One region of the Paenibacillus sp. FSL F4-0236 genome, then DNA from elsewhere that is predicted to be linked to it. Evidence: predicted binding sites of a transcription regulator. Region 1 holds the regulator's gene; the other holds the start of a gene.
The links. The regulator LexA, encoded in region 1, represses DNA repair genes until DNA is damaged. The targets are predictions, from matches to a motif close to CGAACATATGTTCG.
Positions count from the first base shown of each region.

Region 1 (11,075 bases):
GCAGTCATGGACAATTTGAGATGATCTATGTTCATAAAGAGGATGAGGATTGGCTGATTAATGGAATACGAGGTTTGTCCCTTGCCCAGATCAGAAAAGATATGAGCCGAGATATTACTCTTCCTGTTCCTGAGACGTTTGATCCTAATACGTATACGCCTTATCAAGGAAAACCAACAGCTCTATTGCGAGAGGGAGATGTGCTTGATTTAGGCGGGCGTAGATTAGAAATTTACCACACACCGGGTCATTCACCAGGTCATATTAGCATCTTTGATCATGCCAACGGGTATCTGTTTACAGGGGATTTGTTGTATGATGTTACGCCAATTTATGCTTTTTATCCCTCTACTAGTCCGGCAGATTTAGTGGCTTCTTTAGAAAAGATTGCGCAAATTCCAAATGTATCTCAAGTATTCGGCTCTCATAATACGTTGGGTCTAGATCCAGTTATTTTGCAAGAGGTTATGAAGGCAGTTCGTGAATTACGTGAACGGGATCTTGTCGCTCATGGTACGGGCATTCACCAATTTAACGGATTTAGTGTGCAATTTTAAAATGAATGTTGGATGCAGCGAAAACGGCCCTCCCAAAAGGACCGTTTTTTTGTCTTTCCTTAAGGTTTTCAAAATTTCTAATTGGGAAAGGTAAAGTGAAGTAATAATAGGCGGAAGGGGGGCATTCATTCGGATACGATCGACCTGAAGAACGTATGTAATTGTTGGACTTGGGAGTAAGCTTCTTTGTACTGATTATCGGATTGTTGAATGGGTAGTAAGCCTGGCAAGAAGGAAATACTATACACAGGTATTTCATTGCTGTTCATGTATATTTTAAGCGTAAGTTCCTCGATAACATCAGCCTCTTCGTCACCGCTATTAACCACATTAATATCCGCACTTGAAGCAGTTGATTTGCTGTTTTGTTGTCGTTTAGATACTTTTGAAAGGGTTAGTGCGTTAACAACAATCTCTGATCCCATTATATTGTCGAACGAGTATAGCTTTGCTATTGCCTTTTTGCTTGTTTTCGGATTGCTGGTACCTATTGCTATTTTTTTATAAGGTTCATTAAGGGCGATCAAGTGCGATTGATTGGGCGGAATGAATGTTTTGGTGAATATAATATTAAAAGATGAGGTTGCGTTTAACAGCTTAGAAAGTTCAGAAGAAGTAGATAGTTTTTTTAATTCTATAATAACGGCACTTAGAATTAAGATTCCTCCTACAATGGCAAACATATACATCAAGAAAATCAGCATGTAATCACACCTCCAAAGATCTCAGTAGAGCAAGATTTATTGCTTATTGAAAGATATGCCTGAATTCTCTCTACTAGTATCTGTTAAGAGCGAAAATCGTGGGAATTTAGGAAACGACTACTGATTAGAAAAAGAGAAAGCACCCAGAGATCTGCCGATTTTGCGAGCTGAGTGCAAAATTGGGGCAACTGCTGGAGTGCTTTGTTGAGAGCTTTTTAAAATAAATATGTCAAAATCATAAGAAATTGAAGGCTGTGATTTGATCGGTATAAACAATTAGCTGTTTGTATTCGATCGGAGATTCATAGTGAGTATAGGGTCTTACAGAAACATCATTAAGGACTACAAAGTTATAGCTGAAATTTTTATCGGGATGTTCCGCACCTAAATAAGATATGTATTCATCTACAATGACATCATCCATTAGAGATTTTAAGTCAAAAACATCCTCTTTATTGGAGGTGGAAGGGGAGATGGTCCCTTGAATACTGCCGAATGAGGTGAGTAAATTTACTTTTTTTCCACTCGCTTGATCGTTATTTAACAATAAGCCAGAGAGTTTAACAAGTGCATCGACTTTAAAATCGACGAGGGTTCTAATTTTTGAGTTGTTCAAAACGAGACACTTCCTTTCAATTTGAAATCCTGTTAACATTATTCGACATATAACCACATAATTCCTATTAGGTCATCAAAAATACATAAATACAAACACGCCCCCTCCATTGAACCATGAGTGAGGCGTGTTTATCTATAGAGATAGATTTAATTCCTGATCGTTACTCGTGTTCCAATAGGAACAATCGCAGCTAGTGCTAACACATCTTTATTGTACATACGAATACAACCGTGGGATACTTCGTGCCCTATGGATGAGGGATCATTATTTCCATGTATCCCATAGTGAGGCTTAGATAGACCCATCCAAAAGACCCCAAATGGACCACCTGGATCGGGTTGTTTGTTAATGATTGTGAATTCACCGAGTGGTGATTGAGTTAACATTTTACCGATTCCGACTGGGAAGCCCCTGATCACAATGTCGTTATCAAGAAGATAAAGCATACGCTGCGTCAGATCAACTATAATCCGGTAATTTGGCATTGTGCAACACTCCTTTCTAATTAAGATATGAGGAGGATGCCTAAACGGTTATTCATTAAAAATGGTCATTTTAGCTTATGGGAACAAATGTTCTGTGATTGATAAATGGGGTTTGATAACAGTGAAAAAGCTGTTCTGCATTTGCAGAACAGCTTTTTAAAAAATAAAAGAAAGTATATATTTTTACGATATATCCTATCCTTATACTTCTCGTAGAAACGGATACCGTCCTTTAAAGGACGGTATCCGTTTTCGCTTGGTAGGAGTGCATACTTAGTGGATATCTCGAAATAATCCGATAACTCTGCCGAGAATGGTCACGCGATTAAGGCGAAGAGGCTCGTACGCCGGATTCTCCGGCTGAAGACGTATATGATCACGTTCTTTATAAAAAGTCTTAACGGTTGCTTCATCTTCTTCGGTCATAGCTACAACGATATCTCCGTTATCAGCCGTTTGTTGTTGACGAACAATAACATAGTCGCCATTCATAATCCCAGCTTCGACCATACTGTCACCTTGAACCGATAACATAAATACTTTGTTATCTCCAACATAGTGAGTTGGAAGCGGGAAGTAGTCTTCAATATTCTCAGTAGCAGTGATAGGAACCCCGGCGGTAACCTTACCTACGACAGGAATGCGAGCGACGGTTTGCGCGAAATGATGGACATTCTCGGAATCCTCTTGGCCAAGCAATTCTATCGCACGAGGCTTCGTTGGATCTCGACGGATAAGTCCCTTCTTCTCTAGCCGATCTAAATGACCGTGAACTGTGGAGCTGGAAGCAAGACCAACAGCTTCTCCAATCTCCCGGACGGAAGGAGGATAACCCTTGCTGCGGACTTCGCTACGTATAAATTCCAGGATCGCCAGCTGGCGACTTGAAATCTTTGACATTGGAATCAACCCCATATAGTAATGTTTGGGAAAATTATAACATAGAACTACCGTTCGCACAAACATAAGTTCTAACTATTATAAATATTAATTCGAAAGAGTTAATAAATGGTAGTCTTGTATTGATTGCGTTTCCTTCATCTAAACGATAAGAGTGATTCTTTATATGAAGAATATGGTAAATAGTAACCTCTGAAAAAAAGAGAACAATTGTTCTAAAATAGTATTGAACAAAACACATGTTCGTGTTATTATAATTTCAAAAGTAAGAACAAGTGTTTGGAGGATGATATTCATGTTAAAATACAGTACATACCGCAGCATCTACGATAAAGCCCCAGTGGTTGAATCTTTAGGACATAATCCTATTACCCGTTATTCAGCTCAGATTAAAGAAATTACAGAGCTTTTGCTTGAAGGCTTGATGCGTTTGTTCCGAAGAGATTTTGTTATTAAACTGACATTGATCATCGTGCTCGTACTATCAGGACTTACAGTAGTAGGTAATGTATTTGCAGGATCTACTACTTTAATGAAGGATGAGAAGCGCGTAGTGGTTGAACGTGGAGATACACTTTGGAGTATTGCTCTTGAGAATAAACCTTCTGATATGAAAACGGCTGTATATATAGAAGGAATTAAAAAATCCAATGGCATTAAAGGTAGTCAGATTAATGCTGGAGATATTCTCACTTTACCTATTTATTAATATTCTAAGAACATAATAAGAGGACATGAAGAGCTTGCAGGGAGTAAACCTTGACAAGCTCTTTTTCTCATGGCAGAGTTAGAATTAATTTATAAGGGGAGGGAAAGTTTTGAATATTGATGAGTTGGTCGCGCGTATTAACGAATTGGCACGCAAACAGAAGAGCGTAGGCCTTAATCAAGAGGAAACGGCGGAACGCGCCAAGCTTCGTGAAATTTATTTGGGGAATATTCGCAATAACTTCCGAGCACAATTGAATACGATTGAATTGGTCGATAATGATGAGCATGAACAAGGTAACAAGGGGCGTAAGCATTAACACCCTGTTCCTTTTCATAGATATTACTGGATGACTAGGGGGAACGCATATGGCCCGTTCTTGGGAAAGAATGGTTCAACGCAACACGCAGCAAATTAATAAGCAAAGAAAGAAACAGGGGAAGGAAACGATTTACGCATCTAAATCTAAATCTCCTGGTAAGAACAGCGAAACCTTTAAAGGCCGTAACATTGCATTTCCAGTAGTGTTATTAGTGCTTGGTACTATGTTTTGGATGATTGGTTCAGTGGACCAAGCCAAAGGTAATGGTATGCTTATGAACTGGCTAGGAGTCGTTTTGTACTACTTACTAGCGGCACTTCTGTTCTTCCGACGTCCGTACTTGAAGGTAGAGAATGCTAGACTATCTACTATAAAATTCAACCGCGAACGTTATCTGCCAGCTTCTGATATTGAGAAAATCATCCTTTCGCGTGGAGCTGTTGTAATTAAGCATAAAGGCAAACGCACGAAATGGATTTTTACCAGACTTATGAATCGTTATGATACCAATGCAATGGGGACTCGACTGGAAGCATTCGCAAAAGCTCACCAAATTGAAGTAGTTCACGAATAGAAATTAACCAGCCATGGGAGAGGGAGACCTGTAATGCCAATTTCCGCCGTACTATTTGACCTTGATGATACACTGCTCTGGGATGATCGGAGCGTTAATGAAGCATTTCGTTCTGCATGTGAAGCCGCTGGGGATACGATTGATCCACAAGAACTGGAACTTGCGGTGCGTAAAGAAGCCATTGGACTATATGAATCCTACGAAACGAACCCGTTTACAAAGATGATTGGGATTAATCCGTTTGAAGCACTTTGGGGGAACTTTACTGCAGGTGAACAGCCGGAATTCCGTCAATTGGAGCAGCTTGCACCGGGATATCGTAAAGAGGCATGGCGTCGTGGTCTTGCAGCACTTGGTGTAGAGGACGAAGCTCTTGCTGAGACATTAGCAGCCAGATTCGCAGCAGAGCGTAGAAATCGACCTTACATCTATGAAGAAACGATTCAGGTGCTTGAAGAACTGAAGGGGAAAGTGAAGCTATTGCTTCTGACTAATGGATGCCCTGCATTGCAACAAGAGAAACTAGATGGCGTACCTGAAATCGTTCCTTTCTTTGATCACATCGTGATTTCTGGAAGCTTCGGAAAAGGAAAGCCGGATAAGGAAATTTTTCTGCATGCCCTAGAACTTTTAGATATTGCACCTGAGCAAGGAGTTATGGTCGGAGATAAGCTTACAACGGATATTCGTGGTGGGCTGGCAACAGGTTTGACTACAGTTTGGATTAATAGAAAAGGCAAACAGCCAGATCCGGAAATTCAGCCGGATTATGAAATCAAACATCTTGGAGAGCTTCTTTCATTAGTCCAATCTTTATAAAATTGAGTAGAAGAGGCTTTCATTCATTTAAGCTTTAAGATGGCAGTGAGTTCCTAGGTATCTAGGAGACTTGCTGTCTTTTTTATATCTACATCATATTTAGTATGTTAGATGAGATTTACTAGTATATGATTTAAGTCACAAGAGTTTAGCTGAATTGATGCGAAATACTGAAAAACCAATAATAATGTGTATAATAGATGGAGAATGTATAACATGAATTGGTAGATTCTTAGTAATCAATTCGACTGGGAGGAATCTAAATGAAGATTTCAAGAACAATAGTTCCTTTATTATTAGGTGCAACACTTTTAGTATTGGGAGGATGTTCATCAGACCAAACTAAACATTCTGGCGTACATAATATGAACATGAACATGGACATGTCTATGGAACCTATCAAGGTCGAGTTACATTGGAATCCTGAAGAGGTTGTTGTAAATCAGAAGGTGACCTTTGAAGCAGTGGTGACGCAAGACAACTTGGCAGTAGATGATGCGAAAGAGGTTCTGTTCGAAATTGTGAGTAAAGATGATAGTGAACAGAAAATTGAATTTAAAGGAAAGCTAGTCAGTGATGGAATCTATCAAGCAGAGGGAACACTAACGAAAGAAGGACAATATATTGTTACATCACACGTAACTGCTAGAACTCAGCATTCTATGCCTAATAAAGAACTCTCTGTAAAACCATAATTAAAAGAATAGCAATTCCTATGATTACAGATAATGCAGAGTGGAAAGGAAGGCTTTTCGAAATTCCTTTATTCTGCTAAACTTACTCTAATGTTTTACTGGGGGGACTATACGTTGGCTAAATATACACTTGAGGAAAGCTTACAACAAAGAATATTAATTCTAGATGGTGCAATGGGCACAATGATCCAACAGGTGCCTCTGACAGGTGAGGATTTTGGTGGGGAAGAATTGGACGGCTGTAATGAAATGCTAGTATTAACTCGTCCAGAAGTAATTCAGACGATTCATGAGCAGTATCTTGAAGCAGGTGCTGATCTCATTGAAACAAATACATTTGGTGCAACGTCTGTTGTACTTGCTGAATATGATATTCCGCAACGGGCTCGTGAAATTAATCTGGTTGCAGCAAAGCTAGCCCGTAATGCCGTTGATAAATATGATACACCAGATCGTCCCCGCTATGTTGTAGGTGCGATGGGTCCTACAACAAAGACACTCTCTGTTACGGGAGGCGTGACTTTCCAAGAGCTCGTTGATAGCTACGAGGAACAGGCAGTGGCATTGATTGATGGTCAAGTAGATGCGTTATTGCTAGAGACCTCTCAGGATACTTTGAACGTGAAGGCTGGAAGTATAGGTATTCGAAATGCATTTGAGAAGACGGGTATCAAATTGCCAGTGATGATTTCGGGAACAATTGAGCCGATGGGTACCACACTTGCCGGTCAGAACATTGAAGCATTCTATATTTCTTTAGAACATCTGAAGCCTATCTCTATAGGTCTGAACTGTGCGACGGGTCCAGAGTTCATGCGTGATCATATTCGTTCACTTTCTGCAATCTCTTCAGCGGCTGTGAGTTGTTATCCGAACGCTGGACTGCCAGATGAGAATGGGCATTATCATGAATCTCCTGATTCTCTTGCGCGTAAAATTGCTGCGTTTGCAGAAAAGGGATGGCTTAACATTGCGGGAGGTTGTTGCGGAACGACACCGGAACATATCCGTGCTATGTCGGAGGCACTTTCACAATTCCCTCCACGTCCGCTTGCAGGAAATCATCCACCGGCACTTTCAGGGATTGAACCTATTTATATTGAGAACGACAACCGTCCATACATGGTCGGTGAACGTACGAATGTATTAGGGTCGCGTAAGTTTAAACGTCTTATCGTCGAAGGTAAATATGAGGAAGCCTCAGAAATTGCCCGTGCACAGGTGAAGAGTGGTGCTCAAGTTATCGACGTCTGCGTGCAAGATCCGGACCGTGATGAGATTGAAGATATTAAGCTGTTTCTAGAATTAGTTGTAAAAAAGGTTAAAGTTCCTTTGATGATCGATACTACCGATCCGAAGGTTATTGACCTGGCGTTACAGTACTGTCAAGGTAAGGCGATAATTAACTCCATTAACCTTGAAGATGGTGAAGAAAAATTTGAGCTGGTCACACCATTGATTCATAAGTATGGCGCAGCTATCGTAGTGGGTACGATTGATGAGACAGGACAAGCAATTAAGGCTACGGACAAACTGGAAGTTGCCAAACGCTCCTACGACTTACTAGTGAACAAATACGGATTAGCTGGAGAAGACCTTATTTTCGACACGCTTGTGTTCCCTGTAGGAACCGGGGATGAACAATATATTGGCTCTGCTAAAGAAACTATTGATGGGATTCGTTTAATCAAAGAAGCACTTCCAGGTGTTCATACGATCTTGGGGATCAGCAACGTTTCCTTTGGATTACCGGAAGCAGGACGTGAAGTGCTGAATTCAGTATTTCTCTATGAGTGCACTAAGGCTGGATTGGATTATGCGATCGTAAATACCGAGAAGGTAGAACGTTATGCGTCTATTCCTGCTGAAGACCGTCGTCTTGCGGAGGAATTAATTTATAATACAAATGACGACACGCTTGCTGCTTTTGTAGCCGCCTTCCGAGGGAAAAAGGTTGAGAAAAAAGAGAAAATTTCTAACCTGTCACTAGAAGAGCGTCTGGCTTCATATGTTGTTGAAGGCACCAAAGAAGGACTTATTCCAGACCTTAATGAGGCGCTTACCAAATCAGGACCTTTGGAGATTATCAATGGCCCGCTAATGGCCGGGATGTCGGAGGTTGGACGGCTGTTTAATAACAATGAGTTGATTGTTGCTGAGGTGCTGCAAAGCGCTGAAGTAATGAAGGCTTCTGTTGGTCATTTAGAGCAGTTTATGAAGAAGGATGAGACATCGGTAAAAGGTAAGATCATGCTGGCAACTGTAAAAGGCGACGTGCATGATATAGGTAAGAATCTGGTGGAGATCATCTTATCCAATAATGGTTATCAGATCATTAATTTGGGTATAAAAGTACCACCTGAGACCATTATCGAAGCGTTTCGTCGTGAAAAAGCCGATGCGATCGGATTGTCTGGACTACTCGTAAAATCGGCACAGCAGATGGTGCTGACTGCGCAAGACCTACGCACGGCTGGGATTGATGTGCCTATTATGGTAGGTGGTGCTGCCTTGACTCGCAAGTTCACCAAAACACGTATCCGGCCGGAATATGATGGGCTGGTATTATATGCTAAGGATGCTATGGATGGACTCGATATTGCTAATCGGCTTATGAATCCTGTTGAACGGGAGAAAATTGCCGAGGAAATTCGAGTGGAAGCAGAATCCGCAGTGGCAGTTGCTCCTAAGCAAGAGCTTCCTACGCTGACTAGAGCTGTACGCTCCAAAATTTCTCCAGATGCACCTGTATTTGTTCCACCCGATTTAGAGCGCCATGTCATTCGTAATTATCCATTGGGGCATATTATCCCTTATGTGAACATGCAAATGCTGCTCGGTCACCATCTGGGGCTACGAGGTTCTGTAGAGGCGCAATTAGCTGCTGGTGATGAGCGGACTGTGGAGTTGAAAGGTACTGTCGATGACATTCTACATCAAGCGATGCTGGAAGGTACGATTACTCCTCATGCGATGTATCAATTCTTTCCGGCACAATCAAGTGGTAACGATATTATCGTGTATAATCCACAGAATACAGCCGAGATTCTGCATACCTTTACTTTTCCAAGACAAGGTGTTGAGCCTTATCTCTGTCTAGCGGACTTTTTGAAGTCGGTCGACAGTGGAATGATGGACTATGTTGGATTCCTCGTGGTAACTGCGGGACACGGTGTTCGTGAGCTCTCTACAGCCCTTAAGGATAATGGAGATTATTTACGCTCACATGCGTTACAATCTGTAGCGCTGGAAGTAGCAGAAGGATTAGCGGAGCGTGTTCATCACATGATGCGTGATACATGGGGCTTCCCAGATCCTGCAGATATGACCATGAAACAAAGACATGGGGCAAGATATCAAGGGATTCGTGTATCCTTTGGTTATCCTGCATGCCCAGATCTGGAAGATCAGGGACCACTATTTAAACTGTTATCCCCAGAGGATATCGGTGTTCACCTTACAGAAGGCTTTATGATGGAGCCTGAGGCTTCCGTTTCGGCGATGGTATTCGCTCATCCAGAAGCGCAGTATTTTAATGTAGAGAAGCTGTAATTCTTTCATTTATACACCCGGTCTGTAGGGGGATTGTATACCTTTCAGCGGAACCTCCCGTAACTGGGGGGTTTTTTGCTGGAAGAAGGACGTTTAGAATAGATAAGAGATAGTTCAGTCAATAAGAAGAAGGGAGGAAGAGGGATGGAAATATATTTTTTAGGTACGAATGCAGGGGTACCAACTATACAACGCAATGTAACGTCGATTGCATTAAGACTTCTGGAAGAACGCCGTAGCATTTGGATGTTCGATTGCGGGGAAGGGACTCAGCATCAGGTTCTTCGCTCACCGATTCGCCTAGGGAAGCTGGAAAAGCTATTTATTACACATTTACACGGAGATCATCTATTTGGTCTTCCAGGTTTATTATCTAGTCGTGGTTATCAGGGAGGGACATCTCCTTTAACGGTTTATGGTCCCCCTGGATTGAAGGCATACTTAGATATATCCTTAGCTGTGAGCCAATCCCGAATTCCATACAAGATTGAGATTGTCGAGCATACAGGAGGAACGGTATTTGAGGATGATGGTTTTAAAGTGGAGGCAGCATTATTAGAGCATCGTATTGATAGCTATGGTTACCGGGTAACGGAAAAGGATAGTCCCGGGAGCCTCAATACGGAATTACTAAAGAGTTATGGCTTAAAGCCTGGACCGTTATATGGAAAATTAAAAAAAGGTGAAGATGTTATAACGGATGGCGGTGTTCGTATCTGCGCTGCTGATGTTGTTAGAGAACCTAAAAGAGGGCGTATTGTTACGATCTTGGGAGACACAAGACCTTGTTCAGGAGCTTTAGAACTCTCACTTCATGCAGACCTTATCGTTCATGAAGCAACCTTTGCTCATGATCTGGCAGAAATGGCGTATCAATACCATCACAGTACAGCACGTCAAGCTGCAGAGCTAGCAAAGGAAGCCAATGCCGGCCAACTATTGTTGACTCATTTCAGCTCTCGTTACAGTTCGTCTGAAGAGTTGATTCCTTTGCTGGAAGAAGCTGAGCTCGTTTTTCCAGAGACATTGTTAGCGGAGGAATTCGGCACATATCCAATTTATCGAAGACAAAACGGGCAATTGGGGAAATGATTATTTTCCGGGAAAGCGCAGGAAATGACAGTGCTATGCTAAAAAAT
Region 1 is NZ_JBBOBK010000001.1:2,215,142-2,226,216, forward strand. Features, by position in the region: gene NSQ29_RS10115 (MBL fold metallo-hydrolase) at 1-557, shown strand, start outside; gene NSQ29_RS10120 (hypothetical protein) at 683-1,261, opposite strand; gene NSQ29_RS10125 (hypothetical protein) at 1,497-1,877, opposite strand; gene NSQ29_RS10130 (L,D-transpeptidase) at 2,027-2,365, opposite strand; gene lexA (transcriptional repressor LexA) at 2,639-3,265, opposite strand; gene NSQ29_RS10140 (LysM peptidoglycan-binding domain-containing protein) at 3,561-3,974, shown strand; gene NSQ29_RS10145 (DUF896 domain-containing protein) at 4,084-4,293, shown strand; gene NSQ29_RS10150 (hypothetical protein) at 4,343-4,870, shown strand; gene NSQ29_RS10155 (HAD family hydrolase) at 4,904-5,689, shown strand; gene NSQ29_RS10160 (FixH family protein) at 5,953-6,384, shown strand; gene metH (methionine synthase) at 6,559-9,936, shown strand; gene rnz (ribonuclease Z) at 10,081-11,028, shown strand.

Region 2 (11,075 bases), 1.4 Mb from region 1:
CCGTTCTGTTCATACCAGTAACCGCCCAAAGCAAGTAACACAATAATGATGAGACTGGTGAGTAATTTCTGTATTTTCAAATCTGCTCCTCCTTTTTTGGAACTTAAAATAGTATATCTTATATCATAATGCAGTGCGATTTAATATACTTAGGAAAAATAAGAGGAGGACGGAATTGGATATGGAGTATTTGATTACGATTGAAGATCAGACGCTTATAGCCTCTGCTGAAGATATTATTACTAGACGCTATGAATGGGGAAGACACCATGTAGGGGCGGCGCTCCGTACTAAGACGGGGGAAATCTTTACAGCGGTACATGTAGAAGCTAGCATGGGACGAATTACAGTCTGTGCAGAAGCGATGGTGATTGGAAAAGCGATATCCGAAGGCTACAAGGAATTTGATACGATTGTTGCGGTAAGGCATTCTGATCCGGACAGCGAGGAAAGAGAAATTAAAGTAGTTTCTCCCTGCGGGATGTGCCGTGAGTTAATTGCTGATTACGGGAAGGATTGCAAAGTTATTGTATCCGAGGACGGCCGGTTAGCTAAATATGATATTTCTGAATTACTACCGCTGAGATATACAAGGTAAATTGGAGATATAGTCAGGAGCCGCCGGGCTCCTTTTTTTATTGAACCGTGAATTTATTCAGCAGTTCCTTACACTGCCCTAAATTAATTTACAACTTCATGTCCATTCGCTGAGTTCATGTCACTATTGTCCCCATACTATAACTTAAAAAAGTTAAAAGGATGTGAGAGTGGATGGAACAGCGCAATCTTCGAAATATGGTTGATTCGGCATCGAGGTTTGTGAGCGATGTTCAGTGGCAAATCGCGTATCGTAAATTGCAAATGGCTCCGGCGGATTCGGAAACGGTACCTTCTGCTCAGAAATTGTTGAATACCCTTTATTTTCTGCAAGGAAAAGGATGGATTAGTGGACAACATGATTATTTGGAGAGCGCCGATGAGTTCAATGGGAAGCTGAAAAATACTAGCGGGCAATTCGCCGCCCTTCACGGCTATGAGCTGGGGGCAATCAATAATCAGACGGCGGCACTAATAGACAATCAGCGGGATTGGGTCGTTAGCAGCGCTATTCGCTGGTATAAAGCCGGTGGAATCGTAACGATTAGCTATCACGCACAGTTGCCAGGGACTGCGCCAGCTTGGGATAACGTATCTACGAGCATAAGCAACGCTGATTTTGACAAATATATAACCCCGGGTACCTCTCAGTACAACGCACTGATCGCTGATCTGGATAAGATAGCCCTTTCTTTAAAAAAACTAAATGATGAAGGAGTTCCTGTGCTCTGGCGGCCGTATCATGAAATGAATGGCGGATGGTTCTGGTGGGGGAAGAAGATCAACTACGTGGGACTGTGGAACCTTATGTTTGACCGTTTCACCAGCTATCATAAGCTGCATAATTTATTGTGGGTCTGGAGCCCAAACGCCAAAAATCAGTGGAGTGATGACCCTGCCGAATACTACCCAAGCGGTGACAAAGTAGATGTGCTGGCACTAGATATCTATGATGGGGATTTTAAGGGGAGTCACTATGATAGTCTATGGGATCTGGGTCGTGGAAAAGTGATTGCGATTGGAGAAAATGGAGAGCTACCGTCCCCTGTACTACTATCTAAATCACAGCCTAAATGGTCTTATCAGATGACCTGGGGCAAGCTTCTTTATGAGAAGAATACCGATGCGGTAATTAGAGCCTTTATGAATGACAGCTTTGTATTCACGCGGGAAGAGTATGCTGTTGAGGCGGCAATTGTAGCCGCTAAGGGAGACAGTGTGCTGCAGAGTGGACTATGGGGGCAATATTACAATAATATGACTCTTAGCGGCGCACCTGCGCTGACGCGAACCGATGCTAACATCCAATTTTCGTGGAAACAGGGTTCGCCTGATCCAGCCATTCGTGTCGACGCTTTCTCTGTACGGTGGAGTGGAAAACTGACTGCAGCCTATAGTGAAACCTATACCATTTACTCCTCCTCTGATGACGGGGTACGGGTGTGGATTGATGGAGGGCTGATCATTGATAGCTGGGTGAATCAGAGTGGACAGGAGCGAAAAGGCAGTGTGAATCTGATAGCTGGCAAGCTACATGAAATAAAAGTGGAGTACTATGAGAATGAGGGGGACGCGCGAATTGTATTGCAGTGGGAAAGTCCTAGCCAACCCAAAGGGATTATTCCAGCAGGAGCGTTTTATCTTCCATAAGACGATATCCGAACTGATTCGAGCATCGGAATATTAGCGAAAAAGCCCCGGATTTCGGGGCTTTTTTAATGTGAAAGGTTCTTAGATTTGTTCACGGTAGCTAATGTTGTTGGCGATCTTCTCGTCACGAACAGCTTTGCGCAGAACATCTTTGACGGTTTGGGCATCATGGATTTTTCGGAAAAGAAGCTGAGGCGCTGAGGCATCATCAGAAAATACAGTTAATGTACCGATGCCGAGCATCCGGTCCATGATAGATTGTGCTACGGATAAATCGCGTACACGCAGTAATTCGATTTCTTCGACATTTTTACCGATAAGTCCGGTCTTTACCATAATGCGCTGGCTTGTAATGGTGTACGTAGTCGTGTTTAGGCGTACGATTCCTTTGAGGCGATCAGAGATACTGGCTGGTTTGCCTTTCCAGAGCACGACTTCTTGAGTAGCGTTTGGATTTGCTGATGGACGACGGGTGGTCACTGGAGCAGTTCCGTCAATGCTAGATCCGCATTCTCCACAAAATTTAGCGCCCTGCTTATATTCTGATCCGCAGGTTGTGCAATAAGGCATAAATACTCTCCTTCCCTGATTACAATTGAAATAATTATAACATAATAGTCATTTTACATAAATTTCATTTGCGCTTTACACAAACCGACATTATTCTGTTAAGTGGAGGGATAAATAATGAAAAAAGTGTTACTAATAGGAACGCTAATGCTGACTGTCATCCTTAGCGCCTGCAGCAATAATAATTCAACTTCATCGGCTCCTGCCTCGGAAGAAGAAGTGCAGGAAACCGTGCAAAACTTCTACAATGAAATGTCTAAACTTGATGAATTAGGAAAATCATCTTTAGCGGAGTTCAACGAAGCTATTGCTGCTTATTCAGCAGGAGAACTTTCGGATAGGCAGTTGGAGAAGAAGATTAACGAATTCCAAAAGACCGCAACAGACCTATCCAATCAGGCTGAGAAAGTGAAAATTTCCTCTAGCTTGCCCGAAGACATTCGTAAACTGCTTGATGAGTCCAAAATTGCTTTTCAAAGTGCTTATTCTCTAAAAGAACAGGCCTCTCAAGGTGCTGATTCCGCAGAGGTCACTGCTGAGAAGTTCGAGGAATTGAATCAGAACGCTGACGTCGCGATGCTATACGGCATTTCCAAGCTTAATGAAGCAAGAGAAGCAACAGGACTCATCGATGCTGATGGTCAGTCCACCGCTGAATCAGAGAAAGTTCAAGAATAGATCGAAATTTAGACGCTGAACAGTTCAACTGTCAGCGTCTTTTTGATGCGATTTTGAGCTTGAGTAGAGGTAACACTGCCAATCCTATAAATAAGCCAGCTACGATTCCTTTTGTGAGGTCTGAGAGGGTACTGCTTCGATATACGAGGGGGTATAGACACAGGAATAATACGGGAATTAGGATGAGCAGGGCATTGTTTTTTTTCAAGTGGAAAGCTCCTCTCAATTAGATATTCAATATTATACAACTTTTAGATAAAAGAGGAGGATTTTAAAGTGGGATCTTTTTCCTGATTATTGATTATTCAGCGAAGGTGTGGATATAATACAAACATACGTTCGTGTGTAGCGGAATAAGTATAGAAATTAGGGAGGGGTTACCATGGGCAAAAAGCTGGAGAAAAACGGACTGTGGGAAAGTAGTCGCATGATGCTGCCGGAGCATAAGGTAAGAATTATTAGGGATGAACGGGAGACCCTGCGCCGCATTAAGCCTATTCTGGATGAGCAGAAGCTGGAGGAGATCGAATGTACACTTGCCTTATCGTTACGGAGTCATGTGCGCGTCACTGTTGTGCTGTTTGATCCTTTTGAGAATACGACAATTAGTGGTTTTGTGACTTCCATTCACACCCACTCGCGTGAGTTTAAGCTACAGTGGGCGGAGGAATGGAAGTGGATCAATGTAGATGATCTAGTGGAGGTTTACATCGTCTAATGCTGAGAACCGCTGACTTCACTTTTTTCATAAGCAATTAGGGTCACCGTTGGGTTGCCGGTCAGATTTGCAATGGAAGCTTCGGCATTTCGAATAATTTCGAGTGCTTCTTCCTGCTCGCTCAGGGCAGCAACTTTATAGCTATCACTATGAATGTCCATATGTGTTCCCACCTTTCGCTAATATTTTGCCCTTTTTTGTAGAAATGATCCAAGGTGAAGAAGCTATGAATAGGTGCTTTTCAGGGGAGATCTCGGGGATACCGGGGTCTTTTTTTTGCAGATGCAAGCAGGGGTATTAGTACAAGCGAATGGGGAAGCGGGATCATTGATTATACCAAGGGGTGATTCTATGCTGACTTTAGATCAAGTGAGGGACAAATCGGCAGCGAGGCTTGTTGGGCTTCATCCTGTTTTGGCAGCAGGGGCGAAGGCTTTGATTCAGCAAAGCTATGCCAGAGGAGTGCCCATCGTTATTACTCAGGGATTGCGGTCGATTGCTGAACAAAATGCCTTGTATGCGCAGGGGAGAAGTAAGCCTGGACCTATAGTTACCAACGCCAAGGGTGGAACCAGCTATCACAATTATGGCCTTGCGTTTGATTTTGCGCTTTTGCTGCCGGATGGAAATAGTATTTCCTGGGATATGAATCGTGATGGTGATAAAGATAAAATAGCGGACTGGCAAGAGGTTGTACAGGTGGGAAAACAGCTAGGGCTTGAGTGGGGAGGAGACTGGACGTCTTTTAAAGATTATTCACATCTGCAAATGGCCTTCGGCTTAACTACGACTCAACTTCGGGCAGGTAAACGTCCTACGACGGATCAGGTCAATGAAGCTTTAAAAAGAATTACTGGGGAGGATGACCAGGTGAACAAAGACGTTAAAGTAACGATAACCTTAAACGGTACTAAACTTACGGAGGGTGTTCTTGATACCGGCGTAACATATGTACCCGTGCGTGCTCTGGCTGAGGCGCTTGGAGCAAAGGTTACGTATGACGCAGCGAGCAAGACAGTGAATGTTGTAAAAGAGTAAAGCTATTCATGTATAGACAGTGCCACCCAAGGGGAAATTATCAGTGATAACTAACCATAAAGGGAGGCATAACACTGTGAACAAGCTGATAACAAGCCTTGCATGCGGTACTGTACTGTCAATGAGTATAATGGGAGCTAGTTACGCTAATCCAATCGGGTCAGCCGCTTTAGGCGGTATCCCGAACGCGAATACGGGCATGGATGGTACCGTGAATAACACTCGGATGATGAATACGGAAGGCAATCTAATGAACGGTACCACGGGAACGATGAATCAGCATGAGAGCATTATGAAAGATAAGATTCGCACAGGGGAAAATTATAGACCTAACACCAATAACTACAATGAAAATTACACCCGGGATAACTACAACAGAAATACGGTAACTCCACTATCCAACACTACAACGGATGGTAGATATCGGGCAACCAGTACAACTACAAATACTGGGACTACCAGCAGAGGATCTAACTGGGGCTGGCTCGGATTGTTTGGACTCTTGGGCCTTGTCGGAATGAGAAGCAGAAGTGACGAACGCAGATAATCGACATGCCAAATAACCCGTGTCGGCACACGCTGGAACGGGTTATTTTTAATGTGATAAAACTTTTTTTGAAAAAGGGATTGCGCGTTATCGATATTCATGATATTATATTTCTTGTCGCGTTATACGTAAACATCGTATGAAGCAACAACACATAATATGCCGGGGTGGCGGAACAGGCAGACGCACAGGACTTAAAATCCTGCGGTACGTGAGTACCGTACGGGTTCGACCCCCGTCCTCGGCATCACAGTGAAAACCTTGAGAAATCAAGGTTTTTTTTGTTTTTCTTGATTATTTGCAAAAGGGAATTGTATTTAGAACAATTATTAAGCGCACAGGATTTACTCCTTTAATTATGGAGTTTTGTCATGAAAGGTACCCAATTTACTAGCAAGTTCCTCTTCCCCGGTTAAGACCTCGACCATGATGCCCGCCCCCAAGCGAAATCCATACTTGAAAATAGATGTTAACTCCATGCCATGAGTTTGAGCATATAAGTCTAATAACGTTTCTAACTCGTCGAATTCCTCCTCTGAAAGTCGCTCCTTCCAAATCTCTATGATTTCAGATGTTTTTTGGCTTAACTTAAAGTATTGCGGGTCATTAGATATGATATTTTCATCTGGATGCAAGCTACCATGATATAGCTTCTCTAAAAGACTTCTCATTTCCTCATCCCCTTCTTTTATAATGTACTTTGTATTCAACAGTGATTTTTATAAATGGAGTATTGTTTTTGACATATCAGAGTTTTTCTTGAATGAATCATATCATAGATTATCATCATTTTGTAGAGTATACTACGTGGATTTTATGGTTAAGACAACTAGATAATGAATCTAAAAGAGGTATTACCTTGAAATCAGAAGAAATATTTGGACAAGTATTAAGGAGCACTCGGAAGAAGCAAAAGATGAGTCAAGAAAAATTAGCGTTCCAAAGTAACCTTGACCGAACCTACATATCTATGCTGGAACGTGGCGTTCACCAGCCTACCCTAAATTCTTTGCTATCTCTTGCTGAAGCTTTGAACATGAAGGCATCGGAGTTAGTGGAGCTTGTGGAGCAAAAGATTGCTGAAACCAAATGAATATATTTTTAATGAGAAAGAATGATTGATGCTGGTCATTCTTTTTTTATATTTACGCGTGCCTACCAAGCGAGTAATGCTCATGTTTGTAATAACTGTAACAGTTTCATGGGATAGCATTTCTTGTATATCGAATATCTTAAGTCTGTATTGCAGGGAAGACTGAAATATAAAAAATAGATGGTCGTAAAAAAATTCATGGATTGGATGTGTAATGTGAAATATGTTCACTTTTGAAAAAGGTCAAAGATGGATATATGTATTACTACTAGAAGAAGGAAAGCTTTACGTAGGACAAACCGACAATCTAATAAAAAGAATGAAAAAACATGGCACAAAAAAAGGCGCTGAGTGGACTAATATTTATAAACCTATTAATTTCCTTAAAATAATAGATAACGGTATTTGTACAGAGGATGAGGTACTGAAAAAAGAAAATGAAGTAACAATTGAAATGATGAACGAATACGGATGGCTAAATGTTAGAGGGGGGATCTATTCTAGTGTTAATGAACTTCTGATCTATGAAAGGTTAGTAGATAATAATTCATTGCCTTTTGATATAGAACAACCTTTACATAATCCAAAACATATATTGAAAATATCTAAAGGAATGAATCGAAATAGAATTAAACTTGATCTTTTCAAAGAATTTGATGAAGTAACAAAGGCAACAATATTCGCCTCTATAAGTGGTACATTTGGCTCAAGGACAAAAAATGATGATAAACTTTTTGCCTTTGATGTAGAAAAAATTACAGAATTATGGTTATCAAAGAATGAAACGAAATATCTACGAATATCGCGTGACGAAGTATATGAACAATTTGAAAAGCTAAAAAGAAATAAGATCGATTATAAAACAAAAAACGAAGGGAATTTACATATTGGAAAATAATTGAATAATACTTTTGTACTGATTTTCAATTGTTTGGCTCACTGCATACAGCAGATTCCACTACACGTTCCCAAAAATCACTCATCGTTTTATTCCTCCAATAATTCATTTTGATTAATATTTCCAGCTTTAAGGCCGCTGAGTGTTCCATATCCAATACCGAAAAAATAACCAACGGATGTTCCTGCACTGGGGAATATTGCTGTACCAAGTGCTACGCCTACTCCTTCAATAAGTGCACCTGCTACGCTCAGCGCTGACTTCCCGGATTTTCAAGTGCTCTATCGATCTTTCTCACCTTCTCTCAGAGATTAACTCAAAATAAACGGGAAGAGCGGCAGCTCTCCCCGTTGTACTGATGATTCTATTTTGTTTACTGCTTAGTCCTTGGTGAATTAAGCACTCGACTAACTTAAAGAGATATTCGACGGAGTTGCCGCCCAACCAATAAATAGAGACAAGATGATTTTGTAAACGATATAATTAGAAATTTTTGTGAATAAAGTGATGTTACGTTGTAGCTTGCTTATGAATTTCAACCAGAAGGTATGGAAAGAAGAACATATATTTCAATCAAGACTTTAAATCCTCTAATACAATATTAATGATGCTTCTTGAAAAGTAGCATTTTCTTGTTTTTTGAAGAATGGAATTGCTGAATTAACAGCATTTTGAAAAATAGGGTTGGCATTATAAGCATGTATGTATTCTATGATACCTTAATTATTCCCATTGGTGATCATACTCTTTTTTCTGAACTTTGAAATAATAGAATACGTCTGTTTTTTCTCGTCAATCCAGATTGTATGCACAGTCTTATTTTTAAATACAAAGCGAAACGTCCCCGCCCTTTTTCAATAATGAAATCAGGAAGGACAAAAGTACTTAACCGCTCGTATAACTGTTCATTTGTAATCAGTGATGACATAGGATGATTAGTGAAGTTTAACTTCAATAATCTCACTCCAGCTATTCCATTTACAATCATATAGGCCAAAGCCCATCCAATAATAAAACCAATAAACAAACCAAAGCCCAGACCTCCGATTATCATAAAAGCAATACATGATACAGAAATTAAGCTGTAATACCATTTTCTATAGCCCTTCATAGGATTCTCTAAGACTATAGGTTCTTGGGCAAATGTATGCTTTCCTGGAGCGCTATTCATCATTATATTTCCTCCAATTTGATTGATAAGCTATTTCAATAACTTAAAGACCAACTGACCTTTAAGTTTCTTTCTTGTTTTCAATAATCATATTTGTGTTGTCCATCAATACTTCCAGTAGACACTGCTTAATGGTTTCAGGGGTTATAGTTAAAGCTGATGGATGGCAACCGCTTCTCACACCTCCCTTCGGATCATACAAAGTTAATAGATCAACTAAAGTGATCTCCAGAAAATCGATATTTGTTCTAGTATTTTGATCGTAGGGTTCTTTTCTCCACGTTCGATCTGCCCAAAGTAAGATGTGTTTACCCTTGCACTTAGTGCAAGCTGCTCCTGACTGAAACTATTTTTTAAACGTAAAATCCTGATATTTTCCCCGATTGATTCGATGCTGTTCATTTCCCTTCACCCCTAATAAAACGATAGAATTTTTTGGTAAGAGGCTCAACAGGATTTAGTGCGGATTTCAATGCCTATAGTAGAGAATTGATACAGAGTGTGGTTAAATCGTGGATAAAATCATTTAGAGGAGGTTTTTTACATCTCATTATCTGAGGGATATACAAATCGGAGTTAATGAAATTTAGAAATGACCCTGTTCTTTCAGACTGTAAAAGCGATTGCCGCCAATAATGACGTGATCAAGGACTTCTATTCCTATGATTTCCCCTGCGGCTATGAGCCGTTTAGTCAGATTAACGTCTTCGATTGATGGTTCCGGGTCTCCGCTCGGGTGGTTGTGAGCGCAAATGAGAGAGGTGCTACAGCGTCTAATCGCTGCGTGGAATGCTTCTTTAGGATGAACAATCGCGGCATTCAGAGAGCCTATGGAGATGACCTCATTGAAGATGAGGCGGTTCTTGGTATTGAGGAAAAGGCAGATGAAGTGTTCCTTCTGTTCGTAACGTAATTCTGATTCGAGTAAATGGAAAACATCTTTAGGACTACGAATGACATGTTGATTCTCATCAGGTAAAGCCAATAACTTTGCAAGTTTTAACATAGCGGTAATTTGCCTGGCTTTTCCTTTGCCGATTCCTTTTATAGAAACTAATTGTTGTTCTGATACATCCATTAGTTCTGTAGCTGTAGGAAAGCGCTGGAAAAGCTCTTGAATTGTGTAGCTGTCGTTGCTTTCTCTTAATGATTCTGATACTAGTTGTCTTAAATCATGTTCCTTAGCCTGTTGCATAATGCTTAACCTCCCCAGTAATTTCTGATTATCGTATGTATAATATAGATTTAAAATATTCAAATTTACGAAAAATTTACATTATTTCCTTAAATAGAACGCTAGTTTGGAAGGAGGTGGTAGAATTATGGCGAATTATGTATTTTGACTTAGATCAATAGTCCACATTCGAGTTTTTCGGAGGTTAATGATGCAAATTGCTCAGATAAAAATCAAAAATTTTAGAAGCTTTGGACCAAATGAAAGTACTATCGATCTTTCTGAAATAACAACATTCGTTGGCAGTAATAGCGTTGGTAAAACCGCATTGATTCAGTCCTTACAAAAAATGTTCGGATCATCTCAAACTGAACGATCCATTACAAAGGGTGACTTCCATACCCCTCTTTCTTTAACTACTCAAACGGACATAATGGAATTATTCATTGAAGTGAAAATAATGTTTCCAGAACTAGAAGAGGGAGATATAACGGTAACAAATGCAATCCCGCCATTCTTTCATCAATTAATTATTAAGGCTCCACAAGATATTCCCTATTTAAGAATGAGACTTACGGGTAAATGGACACCCGGGAATACACCAGACGGTGAGATTGAACAAAAGCTGAACTTTATTACTGTTCCAGAGGAACAAGAAATAACAGAAGATGACATTGTAGCAGTGTCACCACACCAACGGTCAACTATTCAATTTATATATGTCCCTGCAATACGCGAGCCTGTTACGCAATTAAAGAATGCCTCTGGGACGATATTATGGAGAATTATGAGAAACATTAAGTGGCCTGAAAATATTGACCAACAGATAAAGGATCAGATGGTTCCGGTAAATGATTTGTTTAGTAGTATAACGGGAGTTGAAGAAATTAGAGAGATAATTAGTGAAGAATGGAAAAAATACCATCGGGATTTTCGTTATC
Region 2 is NZ_JBBOBK010000001.1:829,348-840,422, forward strand. Features, by position in the region: gene NSQ29_RS03825 (NucA/NucB deoxyribonuclease domain-containing protein) at 1-74, opposite strand, end outside; gene NSQ29_RS03830 (cytidine deaminase) at 182-598, shown strand; gene NSQ29_RS03835 (glycosyl hydrolase) at 772-2,247, shown strand; gene NSQ29_RS03840 (PH domain-containing protein) at 2,329-2,817, opposite strand; gene NSQ29_RS03845 (hypothetical protein) at 2,935-3,495, shown strand; gene NSQ29_RS03850 (YolD-like family protein) at 3,878-4,213, shown strand; gene NSQ29_RS03855 (hypothetical protein) at 4,210-4,374, opposite strand; gene NSQ29_RS03860 (M15 family metallopeptidase) at 4,565-5,251, shown strand; gene NSQ29_RS03865 (hypothetical protein) at 5,328-5,798, shown strand; tRNA gene NSQ29_RS03870 (tRNA-Leu) at 5,960-6,045, shown strand; gene NSQ29_RS03875 (DUF6809 family protein) at 6,155-6,469, opposite strand; gene NSQ29_RS03880 (helix-turn-helix domain-containing protein) at 6,562-6,891, shown strand; gene NSQ29_RS03885 (GIY-YIG nuclease family protein) at 7,115-7,789, shown strand; gene NSQ29_RS03890 (hypothetical protein) at 7,815-8,000, opposite strand; gene NSQ29_RS03895 (hypothetical protein) at 8,529-8,963, opposite strand; gene NSQ29_RS03900 (helix-turn-helix domain-containing protein) at 9,177-9,362, opposite strand; gene radC (RadC family protein) at 9,547-10,155, opposite strand; gene NSQ29_RS03910 (ATP-dependent nuclease) at 10,343-11,075, shown strand, end outside.
Region 2: NSQ29_RS03850 (YolD-like family protein) is a predicted target of LexA. The motif match lies at 3,824-3,837, and genes of this name have one in related genera.